DNA from 2 places in the Prochlorococcus sp. MIT 0801 genome. Region 2 is predicted to be linked to the other one. Evidence: predicted binding sites of a transcription regulator. Region 2 holds the regulator's gene; the other holds the start of a gene.
What was found. Region 2 encodes NtcA, which controls nitrogen genes in cyanobacteria. Its sites were predicted from a motif close to GTANCNNNNGNTAC; they were not measured.
Positions count from the first base shown of each region.

Region 1: the regulator NtcA is predicted to act here: its motif matches at 7,185-7,198, upstream of queF (preQ(1) synthase).

Region 1 is NZ_CP007754.1:1,552,222-1,563,809, forward strand. Features, by position in the region: gene atpH (ATP synthase F1 subunit delta) at 1-279, opposite strand, end outside; gene EW15_RS08430 (F0F1 ATP synthase subunit B) at 279-791, opposite strand; gene EW15_RS08435 (F0F1 ATP synthase subunit B') at 788-1,249, opposite strand; gene atpE (ATP synthase F0 subunit C) at 1,380-1,628, opposite strand; gene atpB (F0F1 ATP synthase subunit A) at 1,797-2,522, opposite strand; gene EW15_RS08450 (ATP synthase subunit I) at 2,598-3,017, opposite strand; gene EW15_RS08455 (FtsW/RodA/SpoVE family cell cycle protein) at 3,387-4,619, shown strand; gene EW15_RS08460 (cytochrome c biogenesis CcdA family protein) at 4,637-5,377, shown strand; gene EW15_RS08465 (cytochrome c biogenesis protein ResB) at 5,383-6,663, shown strand; gene queF (preQ(1) synthase) at 6,652-7,053, opposite strand; gene EW15_RS08475 (hypothetical protein) at 7,248-7,475, shown strand; gene EW15_RS08480 (P-II family nitrogen regulator) at 7,516-7,854, shown strand; gene EW15_RS08485 (TlyA family RNA methyltransferase) at 7,865-8,665, opposite strand; gene EW15_RS08490 (hypothetical protein) at 8,761-9,021, shown strand; gene purB (adenylosuccinate lyase) at 9,066-10,361, shown strand; gene EW15_RS08500 (class II fumarate hydratase) at 10,492-11,588, shown strand, end outside.
Region 2 is NZ_CP007754.1:297,159-308,746, reverse strand. Features, by position in the region: gene glyA (serine hydroxymethyltransferase) at 1-1,049, shown strand, start outside; gene EW15_RS01580 (competence/damage-inducible protein A) at 1,036-2,328, shown strand; gene leuC (3-isopropylmalate dehydratase large subunit) at 2,352-3,755, shown strand; gene EW15_RS01570 (3-isopropylmalate dehydratase small subunit 2) at 3,786-4,406, shown strand; gene EW15_RS01565 (DUF3769 domain-containing protein) at 4,403-6,373, opposite strand; gene EW15_RS10410 (photosystem II reaction center protein I) at 6,478-6,606, opposite strand; gene psbH (photosystem II reaction center phosphoprotein PsbH) at 6,958-7,155, shown strand; gene EW15_RS01555 (TatA/E family twin arginine-targeting protein translocase) at 7,189-7,404, shown strand; gene pth (aminoacyl-tRNA hydrolase) at 7,466-8,074, shown strand; gene EW15_RS01545 (DUF3146 family protein) at 8,088-8,345, shown strand; gene EW15_RS01540 (hypothetical protein) at 8,329-8,766, opposite strand; gene EW15_RS01535 (DUF3084 domain-containing protein) at 8,767-9,693, opposite strand; gene ntcA (global nitrogen regulator NtcA) at 9,749-10,426, opposite strand; gene EW15_RS01525 (cob(I)yrinic acid a,c-diamide adenosyltransferase) at 10,844-11,395, shown strand; gene dcd (dCTP deaminase) at 11,396-11,588, shown strand, end outside.

The sequences.
Region 1 (11,588 bases), 670 kb from region 2:
AGAATTCAACAATCCTATTCTTTGTCGATCTGCCAAAAGTTTTAAAAGATTTAAGAAAGATGGAGTGACTTGACTAGAGAAAAGCTTTTCTAAAGCGGCTTTCTTTTGATTAACCTCTAAAACTGGTGATGACATCGCATCACTAAATTCAGGGCAAGAATTCCAAAGTTCTAAAATAGACTTAGCTTGTGTAACTACTTCATCCACCTCGTTGCGGCTCTCTGCTACTTGAAGGAACGCTTCAGCATATGGAGTAGTTATTGTATTAAGTAGTGGCATTAGTTGTCTCCAATATTTTTAATTGACTGTTTAAGAAAATTATCTTGAGTATTTGAATCTAACTTTTTAGGAAGCGTTGCTAATGCTTTTTCAATAGCAAGTTCTGCAGCCTCTTTTCTTAATTGGGCAGTCACCCTTGCAGCTTCAGCACTTAAGTCAGAAGCAGCTCCTTGTTTAATTCTTGCCATTTCTTCAACAGTTCTTTTTTCACTCTCAAGACGAATTGCTTCTGCTCTAACTTTGCAATCATTTCTGATTTTGTCAGCTTTTTGCTTAGCTGATGAAAGATCATCTTTTGCTTGTGAAAGAGAATCTTGTGCTTGTGCTAAACGCTCTTCTGCTTCTTTCAAGTCAGAAAGAATTGTAGTTCTTCTCTTTTCAAGGATTTTTCCTAAAAAGCCTGGTAAGAACTTGTAGAGGCCAAAGACAACAACGGCTAAGTTGATGATGTTGGTCTCAAAAATATTTAAATTAAGGCCAAAGCCTTCGGAAGCGAAAATTAAAGGAGTCATTTTTTTGCCAAGAGTCTTTCAATAATCAAATCACCAAGATTGTCAGCCTCGCTTTTGAGTTGATTAAGAGCTTCATCTCTTTGAGAATCAATCTCACGCCTAGCTTTCTCTCTCGATGCATTTGCCTCTGAAGTAGCAAGAGCAAGTGCTTCTTTATAAAGATTCTCAGAGTCCTGCTCTGCCTCAAGAATCACCTTCTGTGCTTCAAGACGAGCCTCTTTGAGCTGATCTTTGAGTTCAGTCTCAAGTAGTTCAACCTCAGCGATTTTTTTCTTTGCTTCTGCCCTACTTTTATTTACATAATTCTCTCTTTCTTCAACTACCCGTCCAACAGGTTTGAAGAAAAGAGCATTTAGTATGAAAGTAAGCAATACAACCTGAACCGCCATAAGCGGAAGAGTTGCATCGAAATCAAACAGACCTCCCTCAGAGGCACCAAACAAAAACAAAGTTGGCATTAGCTAGGGGTGCAAGAATTTAAACGAGCCAGATAAAGGCAATTGAAATTTGCTAAAGAATTTTCAAATATTGGGGCTGAAAGTTAATCAATTTGAATGAATTCTGCAATCAGCCCTTTTTTGAAAATATTTAGCCAGCAAAAGGGTTAGCGAAAAGAAGCACCAATGCAACCACAAGGCCATAGATGGTAAGTGATTCCATGAAAGCGAAAGAAAGAAGCAAAGTACCTCTGATTTTTCCCTCAGCTTCTGGTTGGCGGGCTATACCCTCTACTGCTCCTTGTGCAGCACTACCCTGACCGATACCAGGGCCTATTGCGCCAAGGCCTACAGCTAAACCAGCTGCAACAACTGATGCGGCGGTGGTAATGGAATCCATAATTCTGCTAAAGATGTGTAGCGCTTTAAACGCTTATAAAGTTGTGATCGGGAGTTTATACCTGCGAGGGGTGCATCTCATAGTTCTTGAGATGATACTGAAAGAATTTCAGGCCTAAAAGCAGGAAATTTGCCATTAAAAAGTTAATTCAGTAGCAAAATATTTTGATTAATGATGCTCTTCGACTGCTTCCCCGATGTAATAGGCAGCAAGAGTTGCAAAAATCAGAGCTTGAATAGCACTAGTAAACAAGCCTAGAAACATAACAGGAACTGGTAGAACAAGTGGTACTAAAAAGACAAGTACCGCTACAACAAGTTCATCTGCCAAAATGTTTCCAAATAAACGGAAAGAGAGAGATAGAGGCTTAGTAAAATCTTCTACAATTTTGAATGGGAGCATTATTGGCGTTGGGTGTACGTAGTACTCGAAGTAACGCAAACCTTTATTGCTCAAACCCGCATAGAAATATGAGAGAGATACCAGTAGTGCTAAAGCAACAGTTGTATTTATGTCAGCTGTAGGAGCCCCAAGTTCACCACTTGGGAGTTTGATCAGCTTCCACGGAACTAATGCCCCGCCCCAATTGCTCACAAAAATGAACAGAAAGAGGGTTCCGATGAAAGGCATCCAATCTCTATAAACCTTTTCACCAATTTGTGTTCTTGCAAGATCACGTATGTAATCCCAAAGAAATTCCAAAAGGTTCTGAACACCCCTTGGATCACGTTCCATTTTTTTAGTCCCAATGACCACTAAGGCAAGCAAAGCGCCTATAAGAAGCCATGAAGTCATAAAGACTTGGCCGTGAATTCTAAAATTTCCAATTTGCCAATAGAGTTGTTGACCAACTTCTAATTCAGCGAAAGGAAAAACAAATGGCAAAAAACCCATTATCTGGAAGTTTAGGTTGCGTAGAAAATAAAAGCCAAACAAACAAAACTTAAAAATTTGATTTCTAAATAAGCCCTACGGCATAGATAGAAACTGAATAATTAACGCTGGTTTATAAAGCAAAAATCCTAATAAAGCCGGAATCAAATCAAGTTGAGGAAATCTAGAAGATACCAAAACCAAAAGAACCGGAACTAATAACTGGACTTTACCGACGATTTTTGATGAAGTACCTAACCTTCCAATTCCGCGAGCAAGCAAGCGAAAATAAAAAATTCCTGATAAAGCACCAATAAATAGGCTTGCGCCAGCTTGGATTCCCCAAAAGAAACCTGCTATGCCAACAGAAAAAATAGTCAATAAAAAAGCCAGACGGAATACTCGAAATTGAAGTTCAAGATATTCGTCTGATTTGACTCCGGACGATAAATCCGATGAATCAAAATCCAGTAGAGGATCATGACTTGAGCAATTTTCAACAGTCTCAGATGCCACAAAAATTCCTCTTATTTGAGTTCATCAGTGATAGCGAGAAGTTGTTTGAAATCAAGACACCTAAGCTCTCTGCAAAGGCCCGCGGAATCTATCACGAGACTTGCATCAAAACAAAAAAAATTTATCAATAAAATTGAAAAGTTAGCTAATTTTATAACTTGAGCAAGAATTTTCAGTATAATTCTAAGTCTTAAAATTTAAATCAATAGATAATCTATATTAAAAATTTAATGCTGATGACATGACATTTTATAACTAGAGATTCATCTGTTTTTTTTATTTTGTCTCTAAAAACTAACAATTAATTACATTTAGAGACTTGGCAAGATGGCAATTAAGCGGCTCAATGGTTTATAAGCAAAAGATCCTTTGAGTAATATTTCGAATAAAAAAATTCATTCAAAACCCAGAAGGAAAAATACTTATGAATCAAAAGATTATCTAGATAATCTATTAAGCAACAAGATACTTCCATTGCATTGGTCTTTTTGGCCCAAGGAAGGGCGTTTGATAATGGGATTATTTGTTTTTTGGAGCATATCGGGAATCTTTATTCTTGGATCAGCTAGTTGGTGGGTAGCTATTAGAGAGATGGGTGAAGGTGCTTATTACATAAAAAGACAACTCATTTGGCTGGTCGCGAGTTGGAGTATTTTCTACCTAGCAATAAATATCAATCTTAAAAATTGGCTTAAAATATCAGGACCATGCCTTTTTATAGGTATGGTCCTGATTGCATCAACAAGCTTTTTCGGTAGTACCGTTAATGGTTCTACTAGATGGTTGATTATCGGCCCAGTCCAAATTCAACCATCTGAGTTAATCAAACCTTTCATCATTCTCCAAAGTGCAAAGCTTTTTGGTCAATGGGAAAGAATAAATTCAGAAAAAAAAATTTTTTGGTTAACTATTTTTGCATCTATTATTTTATTAATTATAAAGCAGCCAAATTTAAGTACAGCTGCATTAATCGGGATATTACTTTGGATGATTGCATTAGCATCCGGTATTAACTTCAGATATCTTTTTAACACTGCTATATCAGGCTTTTTTATTGGTGCAACAAGTATTTTTTTTAATGACTATCAACAAAGTCGCGTCATGTCATTTATAGACCCTTGGAAAGATCCACAAGGGAGTGGATATCAATTAATTCAGAGTCTTTATGCTATTGGTTCAGGTGGTCTATTTGGGGAAGGTTATGGTCTTTCAATGCAAAAATTACAATACTTACCCTACAGGAGTACTGATTTTATATTTGCTGTTTTTGCTGAAGAATTTGGCTTCTTTGGATCAATTTTACTTTTATTATTTTTGCTTGTAGTTGCATATTTAACCCTGAAAATATCTCTTAATTGTAGAAATAATTATTCTAAACTAATCTCTATGGGATCAGGTACTATTCTTGTTGGCCAATCAATTATGCACATAGCAGTTTCATCAGGAGCAATGCCTACAACTGGTCTTCCCTTCCCTATGATTAGCTATGGGGGAAACTCATTGATTTCAAGCTTTTTAATAGCGGCCCTATTGGTCAGATCGTCTATTGAATCTTCAGAGTTATTAATTAAAAATGCCTCAAATAGACTTCTAACTAGATAATCTGGGTAAGACTTAGAGTGACAAATCTCTTTTTGAACATTTTTTCTACAAGTTTAATCTTCTCTGATTTGACTCGTCATGGCGAGCATTTAATTAACAATGGACTCAATAATCCAACCCCCCTAACAATTCTGATAGTTTTCACGGGAGGACTTTTGACTAGCTTGGGTCCCTGTTCATTGTCACTTTTGCCAATCACAGTTGCATATTTAGCTGGATTTAAAAATAACCAAAACCCATTACAAAAAACGATTAGTTTCTGCGGCGGTATAGTTATATCACTTGTGGTATTAGGAAGTCTAAGCGGTTTTTTAGGAAAAATTTATGGTCAATTACCAGGTTTCTTTTCAATATTCATTAGTTTTCTAGCAATAATTATGGGTCTTAATCTCCTTGGGATTCTTAAATTCTCACTTCCATCTGGTCCTGACCCTGAAATTTGGAAAAATCAAGTTCCTCCCGCATTCGCACCAGTTTCAGCAGGTTTTGCTTTTGGATTAGCCTCCTCACCTTGCACTACTCCTGTTCTTGCAGTTCTTCTAGCCTGGGTTGCTAAACAAGGAAATCCTCTTAGTGGCACAATTTTTCTTGGAAGTTTTGCAATTGGACAGATTGTGCCTTTATTTGTAGCAGGTACCTTTGCAGCAAGTATTCCAAAATTATTATCTTTACGACCTATTGGGGAATGGGTCCCGCCAATAAGTGGAGTAATTTTGTTAACCGTAGGTCTTGTAAGCCTTATTTCTATTTGGATATAAAATAGATGAAAAAAATCAGCCAAGTTTTAAACTGGCTTTCTAGCTTAAAAATTGCGATATTACTATTACTAATAATAGCTATTGCATGTGCAACTGGGACTTTAATACCACAACAAGAATCAGATCAATTCTATTACGAGAATTTCAATAAGAATCCTTTTCTTGGAATAATTAATGGAAATATATTACTACTTTTTGAATTCAACCATGTTTATACAAGTGTTTGGTTTTTATTCTTACTTATTTGGCTTGGTTTAGCTCTTGCAGTTTGTAGTTTTAGAAGACAATTACCGATACTTAAATCAGCATTAAAGTGGGTAGATTATAAATCACCTCGCCAAATAGCAAAACTTTCTATTGCTCAAACAATAGTGACTAATAATTATTCGGAGCACTTAGAAAAAATTAAAATTAATTTAAAAAAAAAAGGTTGGAATATAAAAGAAAAAGATGGAAGGATAGCGGCTCGTCAAGGAGTAATTGGTAGATTAGGACCTATATTAATTCATCTAGGAATGATCCTATTAATGATAGGGGCAACATACGGATCATTAAATGGGAAAACCATAGAAAAATTTCTAGCCCCTGGCAGATCAATAGATTTATTAAACAATAATAAAGAGAAAGGCTTAACTATTGAATTGCAAAAGTTTAAAATCGAAAGAGACCCTCAAGGAAGAGCTGAGCAGTATAAGTCTGTAGTCAATATTAATGAGCCAGATGGAAATAATCAATCAAAAGAAATTAGTGTTAATCATCCTTTAAGATACCAAGGCCTAACATTATATCAAGCCGACTGGGCTTTGGCAGCCATTACTATTCAAATAAATAATAGCCCGAAATTACAAATTCCAATAGAAGCTATTCCTGAACTAGGTGAACAAGTTTGGGGTACCATTATACCGACACAAAAAGATGGTAAAGACCCAATCTTAGTAACCGTAGATAGTGAACTAGGACCAGTAAATATTTTTGATAATGATGGTACATTACTTACAACCTTAAATATAAATAAGGAAGCAAAAATAAAAGAGATTTCAATAAAGATAATAAATATAATTCCAAGTAGTGGATTACTATTAAAGCATGATCCTGGGGTTCCTCTTGTATATACAAGTTTTGCTATAATAATTATTGGTGGTTCACTTAGTATTATTTCAACTAAGAAAATCTGGGTCTTACATGAAAAGGAAAAATCTAGGATTTATATAGGTGGATTAAGCAACAGAAATCTATCTGGTCTTTCAAAAGAATTGCCAAGTTTAATTAGTTTCTTAGAGAGTTAGCTCTAAATTATTTCTTTTCCCATGACAGACTCTAATGATTGTATGAACATTACCTCTAGGATTAAAATCAGCCTCTAATTGCATCCACTTAGGATCAGAAACTTCAACAAAGTCGTCGATTATTTTATTAGTCACTTCTTCATGAGATATTTTCTTTTCTCGAAAGCCATTTAAATAAAGTTTAATTGCTTTTAACTCTATAACCATAGTATTTGGTTGATATTTAATTCTCAAAGTTGCAAAATCAGGATAACCCGAGAAAGGACATTTACATGTAAATTCAGGGAAATCTATTGAAATTTCATAATCTCTATTACTATTTGGATTTGGGAAACAATTTAAGCGCCCATTCTCTATTTCTCTCTCCCCATACATAACTTTTTCATTGATGTCTTTTTCTTGTCTAATCACAATTTATTTGCATTTAAAACTCACACTACAGATAAATTCTATTAAAAATTGAAACTTTAAATAAATTTTTCTAATCAAAAAGTTACGGAATGATGGCAAAAAGCTGTTTTGTATCATTGGGTACAAAACTAATTACAGCTATCCCCCTTAATAGATAAAAATAAAGGTTTTACATGGACATAAGTCTTTTTGAAAAACAAAATGGAACTCAAATAGAACCAAAAAGCGTGCATGGACTCCTTTGGCTACAAACCCATTTTGAATCTGAACATTGGGAATCAATAAGTAATGGTCTGGTTATAATTCCTACCAAAGATGCAGAAATGCTTTGTGGAGATGCAGTAATTGCTGGTCTAAATGTAAATTTCATCAATTCTCTAACTCAAACGAACAAAATCTAATAAAAACTATCTAAGATCCTAGAAGTTACATAAAAGCGATATGAAAAAGATAGAGGCAATAATCCGCCCATTTAAATTGGAGGATGTAAAAATTGCATTAGTAAATGCAGGTATAGTTGGCATGACAGTAAGCGAGGTAAGAGGGTTTGGGAGACAGAAAGGACAAGTCGAGAGATATAGAGGTTCAGAGTTCACTGTTGAGTTTCTTCAAAAGCTCAAAATTGAGGTAGTAGTTCCTGATGAAAAATCTGAAATTGTTTTAAAAGCTATTGCTGATGCAGCTAAGACAGGAGAGATCGGAGATGGAAAAATTTTTGTTAGTCCAGTTGATTCTGTTGTGCGAATCAGAACGGGCGACAGAAACGAAACAGCTCTTTAAACCAAAAAATTCAAAAGCTTAAAACATTCAACAATTTTTCGATTTCAATACCTCCCTCAACTTCATCACCCATCCAAAGAAGATATTCTTGATTTCCAGCAGGACCCTTTAAAGGTGATGCAATCAATCCTTTTGGGTACCACCCATATTTTTTAGATTCGTTTGCTACCCCTTCTATAGCCTCAGCATGCAGTGAATGATCACGAACCACCCCCCCCTTGCCCACTTTATCTTTGCCAACCTCAAATTGAGGTTTCACTAATACAAGCAACTCAGATCGGTTAGATTTAAGAAGAGATTTAATACTGGGGAAAACAATTTTAAGAGAGATAAAAGATAAGTCTGCAACTGCGAAGTTTGGTATTGGGTCTCCATCATTGAATAATTTTTCAGGAGTTAAATGCCTAATATTAGTACGTTCCAAAAGAACCACTCTTGGATCATTTCTTATACTCCATGCCGTCTGACCATAACCAACATCAACTCCATAAACCTTTGCCGCTCCATGCTGCAAAAGACAATCTGTAAAACCACCAGTTGAAATCCCAGCATCTAAACAAACCCTATTCTTAATATCTAGTGGGAATTGATTAAAAGCTTCAGCCAACTTTTCACCCCCTCTAGATACATATCTCAAGGACTGCGTAACTTTTATCTCAAGATCTTTTAAAACTTCTTGGCCTGGTTTATCAAGAACCTGACCGTTGATTGTTTTAACTTTGCCAGCTCTGATGAGCTTCTGAGCCTCTTGACGTGTTTTTACCAACCCTTTAGTCAGCAAGTGAAGATCTAATCGCGATTTTTTAGTCATTTGTTTACAAAAACAAACAGGAAACGGAACAAAAACCGCAGAACTAGTGCTTATCCTCTTTTTCAATAGAGAATCTATTTAACTGACCAAAGGTTTTGTCTAAAAAGCTCAGGCATCCAACAAATGAAAATGAGCTATCTTGCCATGGTCATTTTCATCTAACCTCAAAAAAACAAACTAGAGAAGTGCTTGAACTTCTACCTCCAGGAAGTTTTGCAATATTTTCAAATCATCCAAATGATTTGCCTCCCTTTCAAGTGATTGATTGCAAAGGAGGAAGATGCAGGGTAAGACAACAAGCTTGGGGAAGATATGTCCATTGGGAAGTTGAACACAATAGACTCAAGTCAGCTTGACCTTGAGGATCTAAATTAATAGTACCCTTTAACTTTGTAGCACTTTGATTGAGCGTTACACAAACCCAGAGATGGGAAATATTTGGTCTGATCAAGCCAAATACCAAACATGGCTTGATGTTGAAATTGCCGCATGTGAGGCTAATTGCAAATCAGGGAAAATCCCTAAAAGTGCAATGGAAACGATTCGAACAAAGGCAAGTTTCAATCCAGAACGCATCCTCGAAATAGAAGAGGAAGTTCGCCATGACGTAATTGCCTTTCTAACAAATGTAAATGAATATGTTGGGGATGCTGGCCGTTACATTCACGTGGGAATGACCAGTAGTGATGTTCTTGATACTGGACTTGCGCTTCAATTAAAGTCATCAGTCAAGCTTTTAACAAAAGAGCTTTTATTACTTGAAGAAGCTATTAGAGATTTAGCAAGGCAGCATAAGAAAACCGTAATGATTGGACGTTCTCATGCGATTCATGGAGAACCTATTACTTTTGGATTCAAGTTAGCGGGATGGCTAGCTGAAACTCTCAGAAACAAAGAAAGGCTAAACAATCTTGAGAAAGACATTTCAGTTGGGCAAATTAGCGGGGCCATGGGTACTTATGCGAATACTGATCCAGAAATAGAAAGAATGACCTGCGAACTTTTGGAGCTTGAGTGTGATACTGCTAGCACTCAAGTTATCTCAAGAGATAGACATGCTAATTATGTACAGATTCTTGCTTTAATCGGATCTTCCTTAGATCGTTTTTCTACAGAAATTAGAAATCTTCAAAGAACTGATGTTCTTGAAGTAGAGGAAAACTTTGCTAAAGGCCAAAAAGGAAGCTCTGCAATGCCCCATAAAAGAAATCCAATACGGAGTGAGAGAGTAAGTGGTCTTTCCAGAGTTTTAAGAAGCTATGTAGTTGCAGCCCTGGAAAATGTAGCTCTATGGCATGAAAGAGACATAAGCCACAGTTCCAATGAAAGATTAATGCTGCCAGACACATCCATTACTCTTCATTTTATGATCACAGAAATGACGGCAATTATTAAAGGGCTTGGGGTTTATCCAGATAATATGCTGAAAAATTTGAACATTTATGGAGGAGTAGTTTTTAGTCAAAGAGTTCTTTTGGCTTTAGTTGAGAATGGAATGAGTCGGGAAGATTCTTATCGACTAGTACAAAAAAATGCTCATTCAGCGTGGAATCAAAACGAAGGAAATTTCAAAAAAAACCTTGAGAATGATCCAGAAGTAATGAATAGTCTCTCAACAGAAAAACTTTCAGACTGTTTTTCAACCGAATTACATCAGTCCAATTTGAGAGTTATTTGGGAAAGGCTTGGTATTTAACTTTAAAAGCTGAATCAATTAATATCAGTGAATGCACTCTAAAAAAGGAATAGAACTATATTTAACTAAAATCCATAGTTAAATATAGTTCTATTCCATAGGAAACTCAAAAATTCTCAACCCAAGATCAATGCACAATATGAAACGACTCGAGAAAGATAGCTTAGGTTCGATTGATGTCCCCAAGGATGCGCTATGGGGAGCTCAAACTCAACGATCAATATTAAATTTCGCTATTGGTGATGAGGTCATACCACTCGAGATTATTCATGCAATTGCTCAAATAAAAGCCTCTGCTGCTCAAGTGAATAATCATCTAGGTCTAATAAATAAAGAAACCACACAATTTATTACCGAAGCAAGTCTAGAAATTATTGAAGGGAAACATAATGATCAATTCCCTGTAAAAGTTTGGCAAACAGGAAGTGGTACTCAAACCAATATGAACGTCAATGAGGTGATATGTAATATAGCCTCAAAAAGTATAAATAATCCGTTAGGTAGTCATGATCCAATACATCCCAATGATCATGTGAATTGCTCTCAATCAACAAACGATGTTTTTCCAGCTGCAATCCAAATAGCCACAGTAGTCACCTTAAAAGACACATTAATACCTGAATTAAAAAACCTCATTGATGTATTCCATAAAAAAAGTAAAGAATGGAAAGATATTATAAAAATAGGACGTACTCATCTTCAAGATGCAGTACCACTAACTCTTGGCCAAGAAGTCTCTGCTTGGGCTGCTCAATTAGAAACCGCTTTAAGACGCATTGAAGTCAACATCGAGGAACTTTTTCCACTTCCACTTGGAGGAACCGCTATTGGTACAGGGCTTAATACTCCTAAGAATTTCGATAATTTAATTGCTCTTGACATAGCTAAAAAAACAAATCTACCTTTTGAAACTGCAGATAATAAATTTGCCATCATGGCTAGTCATGATGGTCTTGTAAATATAATGTCTCAACTAAAATTACTAGCCGTCACTTTTCTCAAAATTGTTAATGACCTTCGACTTTTATCTTGTGGCCCAAGAGCTGGATTATCAGAACTACAGCTTCCAGCCAATGAACCTGGCAGTTCAATAATGCCTGGGAAAATAAATCCTACTCAATGCGAAGCCATGGCAATGGTATGTACGCAAATAATTGGCATGGACACCTCAGTATCGATCGCAGGGAGTGGAGGGCATCTACAAATGAATGTCTATAAGCCACTGAT
Region 2 (11,588 bases):
TCGATGGAATTGAGCAACTAGCAATAGATAGAGCAAAAAACCTTTTTGGTGCCAACTGGGCAAACGTCCAACCACACAGCGGAGCTCAAGCTAACTTTGCAGTTTTCCTTAGCCTTCTAAAGCCAGGGGAAACAATCATGGGAATGGACTTATCTCATGGAGGTCACCTCACACATGGTTCACCTGTAAATGTAAGTGGCAAATGGTTTAAGACTTGCCATTACGAAGTTGATAAAAAGACCGAAATGCTCGATATGGATGCAATAAGAAAAAAAGCAATTGAAAATCAACCAAAATTGATTATCTGTGGATTCTCTGCCTATCCACGAAAAATCGACTTCCAGGCTTTCAGATCAATAGCTGATGAGGTAAATGCTTATTTATTAGCTGATATTGCTCATATTGCTGGTTTAGTCGCGAGTGGACTTCACCCAAGTCCAATTCCATATTGCGATGTAGTTACAACAACCACTCACAAAACTCTTAGAGGGCCAAGGGGTGGACTAATTCTCTCAAAAGATGAGGAGATAGGAAAAAAGCTTGATAAAGCAGTATTTCCTGGCACCCAAGGAGGTCCTTTAGAACATGTAATCGCGGCCAAGGCTGTTGCCTTCAAAGAAGCTTCTGCACCCGAATTCAAGATCTATAGTCAAAAAGTAATCTCAAATGCACAAGTTCTTTCTAATCAACTTCAAAAAAGGGGAATTTCAATTGTAAGCAAAGGAACTGACAATCATATAGTTCTTCTTGACCTTAGAAGCATTGGGATGACAGGTAAAGTTGCTGATCAATTAGTAAGTGATATTAAAATAACCGCGAACAAAAACACTGTACCTTTTGACCCCGAGTCCCCATTTGTTACTAGTGGGCTAAGGCTAGGTTCAGCAGCCCTTACTACTAGAGGTTTTAATGAACAAGCCTTTGAAGATGTTGGTAATGTTATTGCAGATAGACTACTTAACCCTAACGATGAAGATATAAAGGAAAAGTCAATCAATAAAGTATCTGAACTTTGCGATAAGTTTCCTTTATATAGTGAAAAAATCTAAAGAAATTTCTATTAACAAGAAAAATCAATTTGGAGCAGAGATTTTATGCATTGGAAGTGAAATACTTCTAGGAAATATTGTAAACACAAATTCTCAATGGATAGCAGAGCAATTAGCAATTTTAGGAATACCACATTTCAGACAAACCGTTATTGGAGATAACCCTGCCAGATTAGAAGAAGCAATACTTGAAGCATCTAATCGATCTGAAATTCTAATAACAACTGGTGGGCTTGGACCAACTCCAGATGATATAACAACGAAGGTGATTGCTGATACTTTTCAAACACCTTTAGAACAAAGAAATGATATTTTGATTGACTTGAAAAACAAGTTAATCAAAAAGGATAGTAAATTATCCGAAAGTCAAAAGAAGCAATCCTTAGTCCCAAGGGGCGCTAAAATTATAAACAATTACTCAGGAACTGCCCCAGGTATTTTTTGGAGTCCAAAGGAAAATTTCACAATAATTACTTTCCCTGGAGTCCCGAGTGAGTTAAAAGAAATGTGGGTTAAAGAAGCATCAAAATTATTAATTAGTAATAATTTATCAAAAGAAGTTATCTCTAGCAAAGTGTTACATTTTGCAGGTATAAGTGAATCATTGCTAGCAGACAAAATTCCTCATTTACTAATATCAAAAAACCCAACTGTTGCAACTTATGCAAGCACTGGAGAAGTAAAGGTAAGAATCACAGCTAAAGGAGAGGATTCGGAAAAAACCAATAGATTGATAGAACCTATTAAAAAAGAATTAACTCAAATCACTGGATTAAAATGCTTTGGTGTAGACAATGAAACTCTTGAAGAAATTGTATTTAAATTATTACTGGAAAGAAAAGAAACTATTGCTGTTGCGGAATCATGTACCGGAGGTGGAATAGGTTCTAGACTTACAAAAATCCCTGGATCTTCAAAAATTTTCCATGGAGGTGTCATCGCATACAACAATTTAATTAAACAGAGATTACTAGGTGTGCCTGAGGAAATCATTAATACCCATGGTGCAGTCTCAAAGCCAGTTGTTGAAGCAATGGCGAGAGGCGTCCAAATAAAATTCAAAGTTAACTGGGCTATCTCTGTCAGTGGAATTGCAGGCCCCACTGGAGGAAGCAAATTAAAACCAGTTGGTCTAGTCAATTTTTGTATTAAGGGTCCAAAAACCCTTATTACATGGGAAGAAAATTTTGGATCTAATAAGACAAGAGAAGATATTCAAAAATTAAGCGTTTTAAATGCTCTTGATAGATTACGTTTATCTATAATCATGGAAAATTAAGTCCTAATCATTGGATTTGAAAGTTGAGTTCTAGAACCCTCTACGACAAAGTTTGGAACTTCCATCAGGTAAAAGAGTTACCTGGAGGATCGACTCAACTTTTTATTGGTCTTCATTTAATTCACGAAGTTACAAGTCCTCAGGCTTTTTCTGCACTTAATGAAAAAAAACTTCGAGTAAAGTTTCCCAATCTTACTGTTGCAACAGTTGACCATATAGTTCCGACCTCAAACCAGCAGCGTCCTTTTAGTGATCCTCTTGCCGAGGAAATGTTGACTACTTTAGAAAAAAACTGCAAAACACATGGGATAAAATTTCACGGAATTGGAAGTAATTCGCAAGGAATAGTACATGTTATGGCTCCAGAATTAGGATTAACCCAGCCTGGGATGACAGTAGCTTGTGGAGATTCACATACCTCAACCCATGGAGCATTTGGAGCAATTGCCTTTGGTATTGGGACTAGTCAAGTGCGAGATGTTTTAGCCAGTCAAAGCTTGGCAATGAATAAATTAAAAGTAAGAAGAATATGGGTAGAGGGTGAATTGCAAAAGGGAGTCTATGCAAAAGACCTAATTCTTCATATCATTCGTCATCTTGGAGTTAAAGGAGGCGTTGGATTTGCATATGAATTTGCCGGGCCTGCAATAGAAAAGCTATCAATGGAGGGACGAATGACCATATGCAATATGGCTATTGAGGGTGGTGCAAGATGCGGTTATATCAACCCAGATGAAACTACTTTCAAATATATTAAAGGGAAAGAACACGCGCCCAAAGGTCAAGAATGGGATAGGGCTATTTCTTGGTGGAAAAGTTTAGCTAGTGATTCAAAAGCGACATTCGATGATGAGATTCAATTAGATGGATCATCAATCGAACCTACTGTTACTTGGGGTATAACTCCTGGCCAAGGAATTTCAATCAAAGAAACAATTCCAAACCCTGAGTTGCTTCCCGAAAATGAGCAACAAATCGCTAAAGATGCTTGCAAATACATGAATCTTAAACCAGACGAACCCATAGAGGGACAATCAATTGATGTTTGTTTTATAGGTAGTTGTACCAATGGAAGATTAAGTGATCTCCAAGAGGCATCTAAGGTTGTTAAAGGTAATACTGTCGCTGCTGGGATTAGAGCATTTGTCGTTCCTGGTTCTCAAAAGGTTGCTAAGGCGGCAAAAGAAAAAGGATTAGATAAAATATTCCTTAAAGCAGGTTTTGAATGGCGAGAACCAGGTTGCTCAATGTGTCTGGCCATGAACCCAGACAAACTAGAAGGGAGACAAATAAGTGCTAGTTCGAGTAATAGAAATTTCAAAGGACGACAAGGCTCTGCAAACGGGAGGACCTTGTTAATGAGCCCCGCTATGGTTGCTGCTGCTGCAATAAATGGAAAGGTTTCAGATGTAAGAAAGTTCCTGTAAGAGTAAAACTAAAAATAAACTTATTGAAAAATGAATCAAAAGTTCCCAAAAGGTGAAATCAAATCAATACAAGGCCGCAGCCTTACAATTAGAGGCGATGATGTTGACACTGACAGAATAATTCCTGCAAGATTTCTCAAATGTGTAAGTTTTTCCGCTTTAGGAGAACAAGTCTTTGCTGATGATAGAAAAGAACTAAAGGGTAATCATCCATTTGATCTTGAAAATAATAAAGGGGCAAATATTCTTATTGTTAATGACAATTTTGGCTGTGGCTCAAGTCGAGAACATGCACCTCAGGCTCTTATGAGATGGGGGATAAGATTAATTATTGGCGAAAGCTTTGCTGAGATCTTCTTTGGGAATTGCCTTGCTCTCGGGATACCTTGTCTAACAGCCACAAAAGAAGAAATAGTTAAATTGCAAAACCTAGTTGAAATAAATAATAACCAAATTTGGGATTTCAATCTTAAAAACCTATCCATTTCTAATCAAAAAGAAACTGTCAAACTTATTCTTGATGAAGGAGCCTACAATATGCTTTTTACAGGCAAATGGGATGCCACCTCTCAACTACTAGATGAAGAAGAAAAAATAAATAAAACATTTAATAACTTACCTTATCTCAATAATTTCAAACAAAAGCTCTAAAATACTGCTTTAGTAGAATTACCAAATTTAAATCCATTTATACGAAAATATAAGCCTCCTGCATCATTATTAGGATGATAGTAAATCCCACATTCGTATGCTCTTTTATGCCATAAGATTCCTAACTTTGTATCATAATATTCTCCATAGTTTTTGGAACTGCTATCAATATTTAAGTTAGAAACAACATCAAACATTAAAGGTCCATATATTTGTTGCATTAAACTTATATTTATTGTTTTTAAATCTATTGCGTTATCAAATTTAAATGGACTATTTCCAAATTTAATTTTCAAACCTGGCATAACAGAAAGTTTTGTATAATCAAAAAAATCTTTCTCTAAATTACCTAGTCTAATTTCGGGACCAATACTAAGTTTAAGAAAGCCTTGATCACTATCATGCAAATATTTAAAATAAGCTGAATCAATATTAGCTCTTAAGACTAATTCAGAGTCAATTAAAACAGGGGATAAAGGCGTTACAAAATTTTGATGAAGATTATTTTTATTACTTTTCCAGATTTGATATTCACTATCTAAAGAAGAAAAAATACTAGAGCGCCAAAGACTAATCATTTCACTATTTTCAAATTTTTCTGATTCATATCTACCTGTTCCTATCCTAATCTTTAAGTTATTTTTTAAATTGCCAGTCGTAAAATACTGCGACTTTTCGATAAAGCCTCCAAATGCAGATTTAATCTCAGTCTCACCAATTGTTCCATTCCAAGCTCTAGATCTATAAGCAGTAAACATATTGAAAGTTGATTCTTCTAAAATAGGTATTCTAAAAGAGCTTGAATGCCTTAAACCAGAAAATAATCTAGATGTATTTAATGTACTTAAATCATTTAAACTATCAAATTGCCAATTGGCATTACTTGCTTTTAGATTTATATTCAAACCAAATAAGTCAGCAAGATTAATATTTTTATTTTTACTATTTTTATAGCTATTAGTTTTACCTAAAAAAGCTCTATTAAGTAAAAACTGAGGCTGTAGATCAAGTTCTATATTATTATTAATATTCGTTGTATTACTTCTTCTTACCAAGACTAATCCGTCACGATCTTTACTATCTAATATCAATTGAAATTTACTTCTCTTTTTCTTTTGGTCTCCAAATATTCTTTTTCCAATAAAAATTTTCGATCTATTCTCAAGAATTAAATTAGTTTTAGAACTAGTAATAACTAATCTATCATCATCATCTTCTGCGACAACATCTATCCCCTCAAAAGAGATTTGATTTGGATCAAATGGATCATTAGTAAAAACAATTCTATTAGATTTCCAGCCATTTTCCTTAATATTTATTAAATCAGATTTAAATCTCCAGTTATTAATTGAACCAATAGATTTATTAGATCTTGTAATTTTATTTTCTGGTAATTTAATATTTCCAAAAGAAAATTCTATTCCATCATCGTAAGTATTTATTTTGTTATCATTAATTTTATTCTGAGCTTTAACCTGATTTGAACTAGCATCGATTTCCAAATCATTTAATATATTTTTCAAATCTAATATCCCATATGCATCTTTAATACTACCTTCTTTCTTTAACAAATTAAATTCGAATTCTTTAGCTCTAAAATATTGCCCTCCCTTTCTGAATCTAATATTACCCTCAGCAGAAAGAGTACCTGTTGATTTATCATAACTTAACAAGTCAGATCTTAAAATTCCACCATTTATTAGAGCCTTTACATTCCCCTCGGCTAGATAAATATTTTGATCATAATCATATTGCTTATCAGCAAATATTTTAAGAGTTAAAGATGCAACTTTATTATGTTCTAATTTTCTTGAGGATGACCTTTTATAGGTTTCTACTAAATTACCAACAGAAAAATTGTAGTGTTTATCAATAACTGATTTTCCGAGAGAATTCCCCTTTCCTCTTGAGGTCTCAGATAAAGACAGTAATATACTAAACCCCAGAAGTCCAAGGTTTAAAGCCAATAGATATTTTTTATTCGCCGTCAAAAGAGTTAAGCCGACGAAAAGATGATACCGAATAAAGCAATTACAGGAGCTTATTTAGTCCAGTAATTAGCGCGTCATTTTTAGTCCTGGGGACTTTCCAAATCCTTTCTGTTGGGTGTCCTTGTTGGATCACTTGCCAAGAAACCAAACAAAAAGATCCCGACAAAGAAAAAGACGACCGTATAGACGGAAATCTTGAGGGCAAGCATGAATCTAACCAACTAAATAGAGATTTAACCTATCCTATGAAGTCAATAACTCCAATCAAAAAACCAAAGGTGTTACAGACTTTTGGAAATGAATAAAATTTTCATCCCTCGGGAAAGCCAATAAAAGCTAGGAAACAAATAGAAAGATCGATTTTTCTCATACCATTTCCTAAAATTACAAATTTATTTCGTTTTGTGATTTTGCTAGTTTTTCAGCTTTTTTAGACCACATTTATCAAAAATAATATTTTTTTGGTTCATTCCATCACAAGTTTCTACAGTCTCTTCTTCTTTTGGACAAGTTCTCATACAATATCTTGACTCATACAAATCTGAGCTTAGAGAAACGACATGGGACAAAAAACAGCACTTGGATCTTTGCTTAAATCCATTGGCAATTCTGGACAAGGAAAAGTTGTTCCAGGTTGGGGAGCAGTACCTGTCATGGCCTTTATAGGACTTTTACTACTGATTTTTCTAGTGATCATGCTCCAAATTTATAACCAATCACTTCTTTTACAGGGTTTTTCCGTCGACTGGAACGGCTAAATTGGTTAAATTTTGAGCAGTTGAGATTCGCCCATGAATATTTTCGGGGTTGGTTTACCAGAAATTGCTGTTATTGCCGGCTTGGCACTAATTATTTTTGGTCCAAAACGACTTCCCGAATTTGGGCGAACTATTGGAAAAACCTTAAAGGGTCTTCAAAGTGCCTCTACGGAATTTGAGCGTGAAATACAAAACGCCATGAAAGAAGAAGAGTCTGCAAATGAAAACATTGTGGACAAAGAAAATTAATTTCCAGAAAATTAACTAAACATCTAACTATTAAAATCAACAACGATTTTGTTTGATTGGTATGTTGTCCGATGACTTGAAATTATTAGTAGGCTTAGGCAATCCGGGGACTGCGTACGAAAAAACTCGTCATAATGTCGGATTTATAGTGTTAGAAAAAATAGCGAGAAAAAATAATTGTAGCTTTAGTGAAAGCAAAAAACTATTTGGCAGGACTTGTGAATACGGCTCAGGTATAGAAAAAACTAGGCTTTTAATGCCCAACACATACATGAATGAAAGTGGAAAATCAGTAAGATCAACAAAGGATTGGTTTAATTTTAAAAATAATCAATTAATAGTCTTAGTCGACGACATGGATCTCCCTCTGGGAAAAATAAGAGTCCGCTCTAAAGGCAGCTCAGGAGGTCATAATGGATTGAAAAGCATTATCAACCATCTTGGTACTGATGAGTTTAAGCGATTAAAGATTGGTATAGGAGCGCCAAGTAACGACCAACAAGAGAGGAAATCTAAAACTGTTTCTCACGTTTTAGGAAAATTTTCAAAAGATGAATTCATAATATTAGATTTAATCATTCATGAAATAATTAGTTGTATTGAATCAATTACATCTAATAATTGGGAAAAGATAACTACTCGACTAAATTCGTACAAACCTAACATTTAATAACTTTATAAAAATGTATAACAAGCCATCAACTACTGCATATCTTCAAATTCATAAGCAATGCTTTAATCAAAAAAAAGTTGAGGGGATTGTCCGTGCAGGAAATTTTGAGTGGAGTTTTATTTGGGCTTTTAATCAGGGACAACTTTTTGTCGAACCGCCACTAGGCAGGGCGCTAATAAAAGATGCATTAGAGCGCTATTTAGTAAAAGCTGATTATAAACTTGAGTCTGGTGGAGATTACATTTTTACAGTTAGGGCCAAGTTTTAATACTGACTTTAGCTGGCCAAATAAATCTATATTTTAAAAAATCTTCCAATAAAATCAACGCGACAATTGCATCAAGATTCGCAGGAGGAAAAAGAATTTCTTTTGGAAGCCAACGAATAAAATAATTTGGAGGCCAAATTTGCCAATATCTAAATCTTGCTCTTAGCGTTGATCCTCTTTCATTCACATAATTTATATTCAAAAAATTATTTCGTTTTAATTTATTCCCTATATACTTACAATTAGTTCCATCACCAATTATTATATTGATAATGTCGTAATCTTCATTCCATCGAGAAACTAAATCAGAAGATTTATTTAATGAAGCTACACCTGCCTCAATAACTTTTCCGGATTGAATATCAGCCAATAATAAACCACATTTTTTCATTCCAGGATCTATGGATATATAAAGACTCATTTAACTCTTGTTTAGTATAGATTTTGCTAGAGATTTTAATTCCAATGATACGGAGACTTTTTCAGCACTTTGACTATCATCAAGAGCCCTTGTAATAATTTGGAAATCTCCCTTTTTTTTACTAACTAGATATTTTCCTAAATTATTAATTTGATTAGCATTAATTTTCAACTCAGAACTTAATGATCCTCGACGCCTAACCTCAGCTAAAGTTGAAGCCATTAAAAGATTAATCTTCTTACTGATAGTTTCAGAATCTGATTTTAATAAAGATATATTTTCTATCGCAATAACTTCACCTTTCTTTGTAATCATTTTATTTAATGTGACTTCAGGAAATGCATAAACATAATTTTCACCTCTAAGTATATTTCCTGCTGATTTAATCCTAACGACCCAACTTCTATTATCAGCTATCTTTTTTTCAAGTTTCTCAATATCATCTTTACGAACTAATAATATTCTTCGATATTCAGATTGATTTGTTTTTACTAAATTAAAAGCATAAAAATTTGCTTGCTGTAATATACTTTCTATAATTTTTTTAATATCATTCGTTTTATTTAATTTAATAGTCTTAGTTACTAGAGTTTGACCACTACTAATTACTACATTCCCACTCCTAAAAGCATACAAATTTTTCTCTAATTTTTTTAATTCTTTTTCACTCTCTATAATCTTTTCTCGAATATCCTCTAACTGAAATAATCCAACCCTTAAATCTCTATCAAATATAACCATAGTTGCAAATGAAATAGCACTAATAATACTTCCAGTAAAAACAGTTATTAATACAGCGGTACTTTTTGGTCTTAATTTAAATATACTTAAACGCGCTTTGCCAACTTTTGTACCTAAGCGATCACCTAGAGTAGAAAGTATTCCACCCAGGATTAATAGTAAAAGAATTTTCAGCCAGACAGTCACAGAGAGAAAGAAGAAGAATTAATCAAACCTCTTAAACCTTAGTATGCAATGGCCTTCAATTAAATCTTTTCGCAAGCGCTATTGGATCAAATATGGTTATTTTCTTCCTATCTATTGCCAATAAGGAGGAACTTTTCAACTCACCAAGTAGTCGTGTAATAGTAACTCTGGTTGAGCCTATGGCCTCAGCAATGGCTTGATGAGAGAGTCTCAAGTCAATTGTGACTCCTTTTTCCCCAGCCACGCCAAAGTCTCTACATAAAACAAGTAAAAAGCTTGCAAGACGAGAAGACATATCTCTATGAGTCAAAGTTTCAATCATTGTTTCAGTTTGAAGTACCCGACTTGATAAACCTTGTAAAAGTAGCAGCCCAACAGAGGCATCTTGCTCGATTGCATTCCTTACTGATGTGGCTGGGGCAGAAACGAGCTCCACACGAGTAAAGGCAATTGCGTGATAAAAACGATCTGATCTATGTCCTGTTAATAAAGATAAAACTCCAAACAGACTATTTTCTCTTAACAAAGCAACAGTAATTTCTTCGCCCGTTTCATAGACTCTGCTCAATCGAACTGCACCACGTCTTATCAAATAAACCCTTTCTGCAGGATCACCAGGAAAAAAAATAGTTTTTGACCTATCAACTGTTTCAGTAGAGAATCCCTCCAAAGATTTAATTACATCTAAGAGAGACTTATTTGGCGGCAATGGAGAAGATGAATTACCAACCATCTGGCTATTTCTTGGTTGGTTGAAACGAGTAAAGCCACGATAGGAGGTGACCATGTTTAATTAACTGTTCTGAGAACATTAATAAGTCGAGAAAAAACGATATGTAGCCATGGCGACTTTTTTGAACCTAAGTCTTTAATACAAGGCTGTTCGTTCAGGAAATTCTATCTTTTTTTCACTCAAAAAATTGCGACTATTTTTTCAAAAGGTATGAAAAACTACTTTCTCCTGTTTTTTTTGAATCGCTTTTGGGGCCTTAATAGTTTTGAGAACCAATTATTCTTACTCCATACACCACAGATAGTGTTCAATTGGTTGATTAGAAATTTTATGCCGCTAGATTAATTTGAAGACATTCTGATCAAAATCAATATGAATGCACGAGCGAGTATTAATGCTCAACAAAGGGGTTCATCTATGTCAACAGAGACGTCTCTAAGGCCTACCCCCATTAAAAAGCCTTTACAACTAGTTGCGACACAAGGCCAAGTTCAAATCCATACTTCTACTTTCAGAGGCAGTTTTTCTGTTGTTCTTAGTGAGGCAATTAGATCTGCAGGATTAGGAAGCCAGGTTTTAATAGCACAATTTTTGAGAGGTGGAGTCAATCAAGGGCCAAGTGGAGCTATCAATCTTTGCGGGCGACTTGAGTGGTTAAGACCAGCAATTGAAACGTGCTTACCAGAAAAAATATTGGAAGAACATTTATCTTTAAAGAGAAAATATGAAGAAAAAGCGATCAAAGAACTTTGGGAATTTTGTAAAGCACGTTTAATTGAAAAAAAAATAGATAAAATCATTCTTGATGAAATTGGAATGGCTATTAGTCTTGGTTTCATTGAAGAAAATGATTTAATTTTCTTGATAAATAATCGACCATCATCCACAGATATTATTCTTACAGGACCATCAATCCCGCCTAAAGTAATTGAAATGGCTGATCAAATCACTGAATTACGCTGCAATTAAATGTTAAAAAACGATCGTTGGATTGCTGAACAGGCTTCATTAGGAATGCTTGAACCTTTTCAAGAAAAGCTAATAAGACATCTTGAGCCGGAATCAGAAAAATCTCCTGTTTTAAGCTTTGGTTGCTCATCATATGGATATGATTTGCGTCTCTCTTCTAAAGAGTTTTTGATTTTTAGGCATGTCCCTGGAA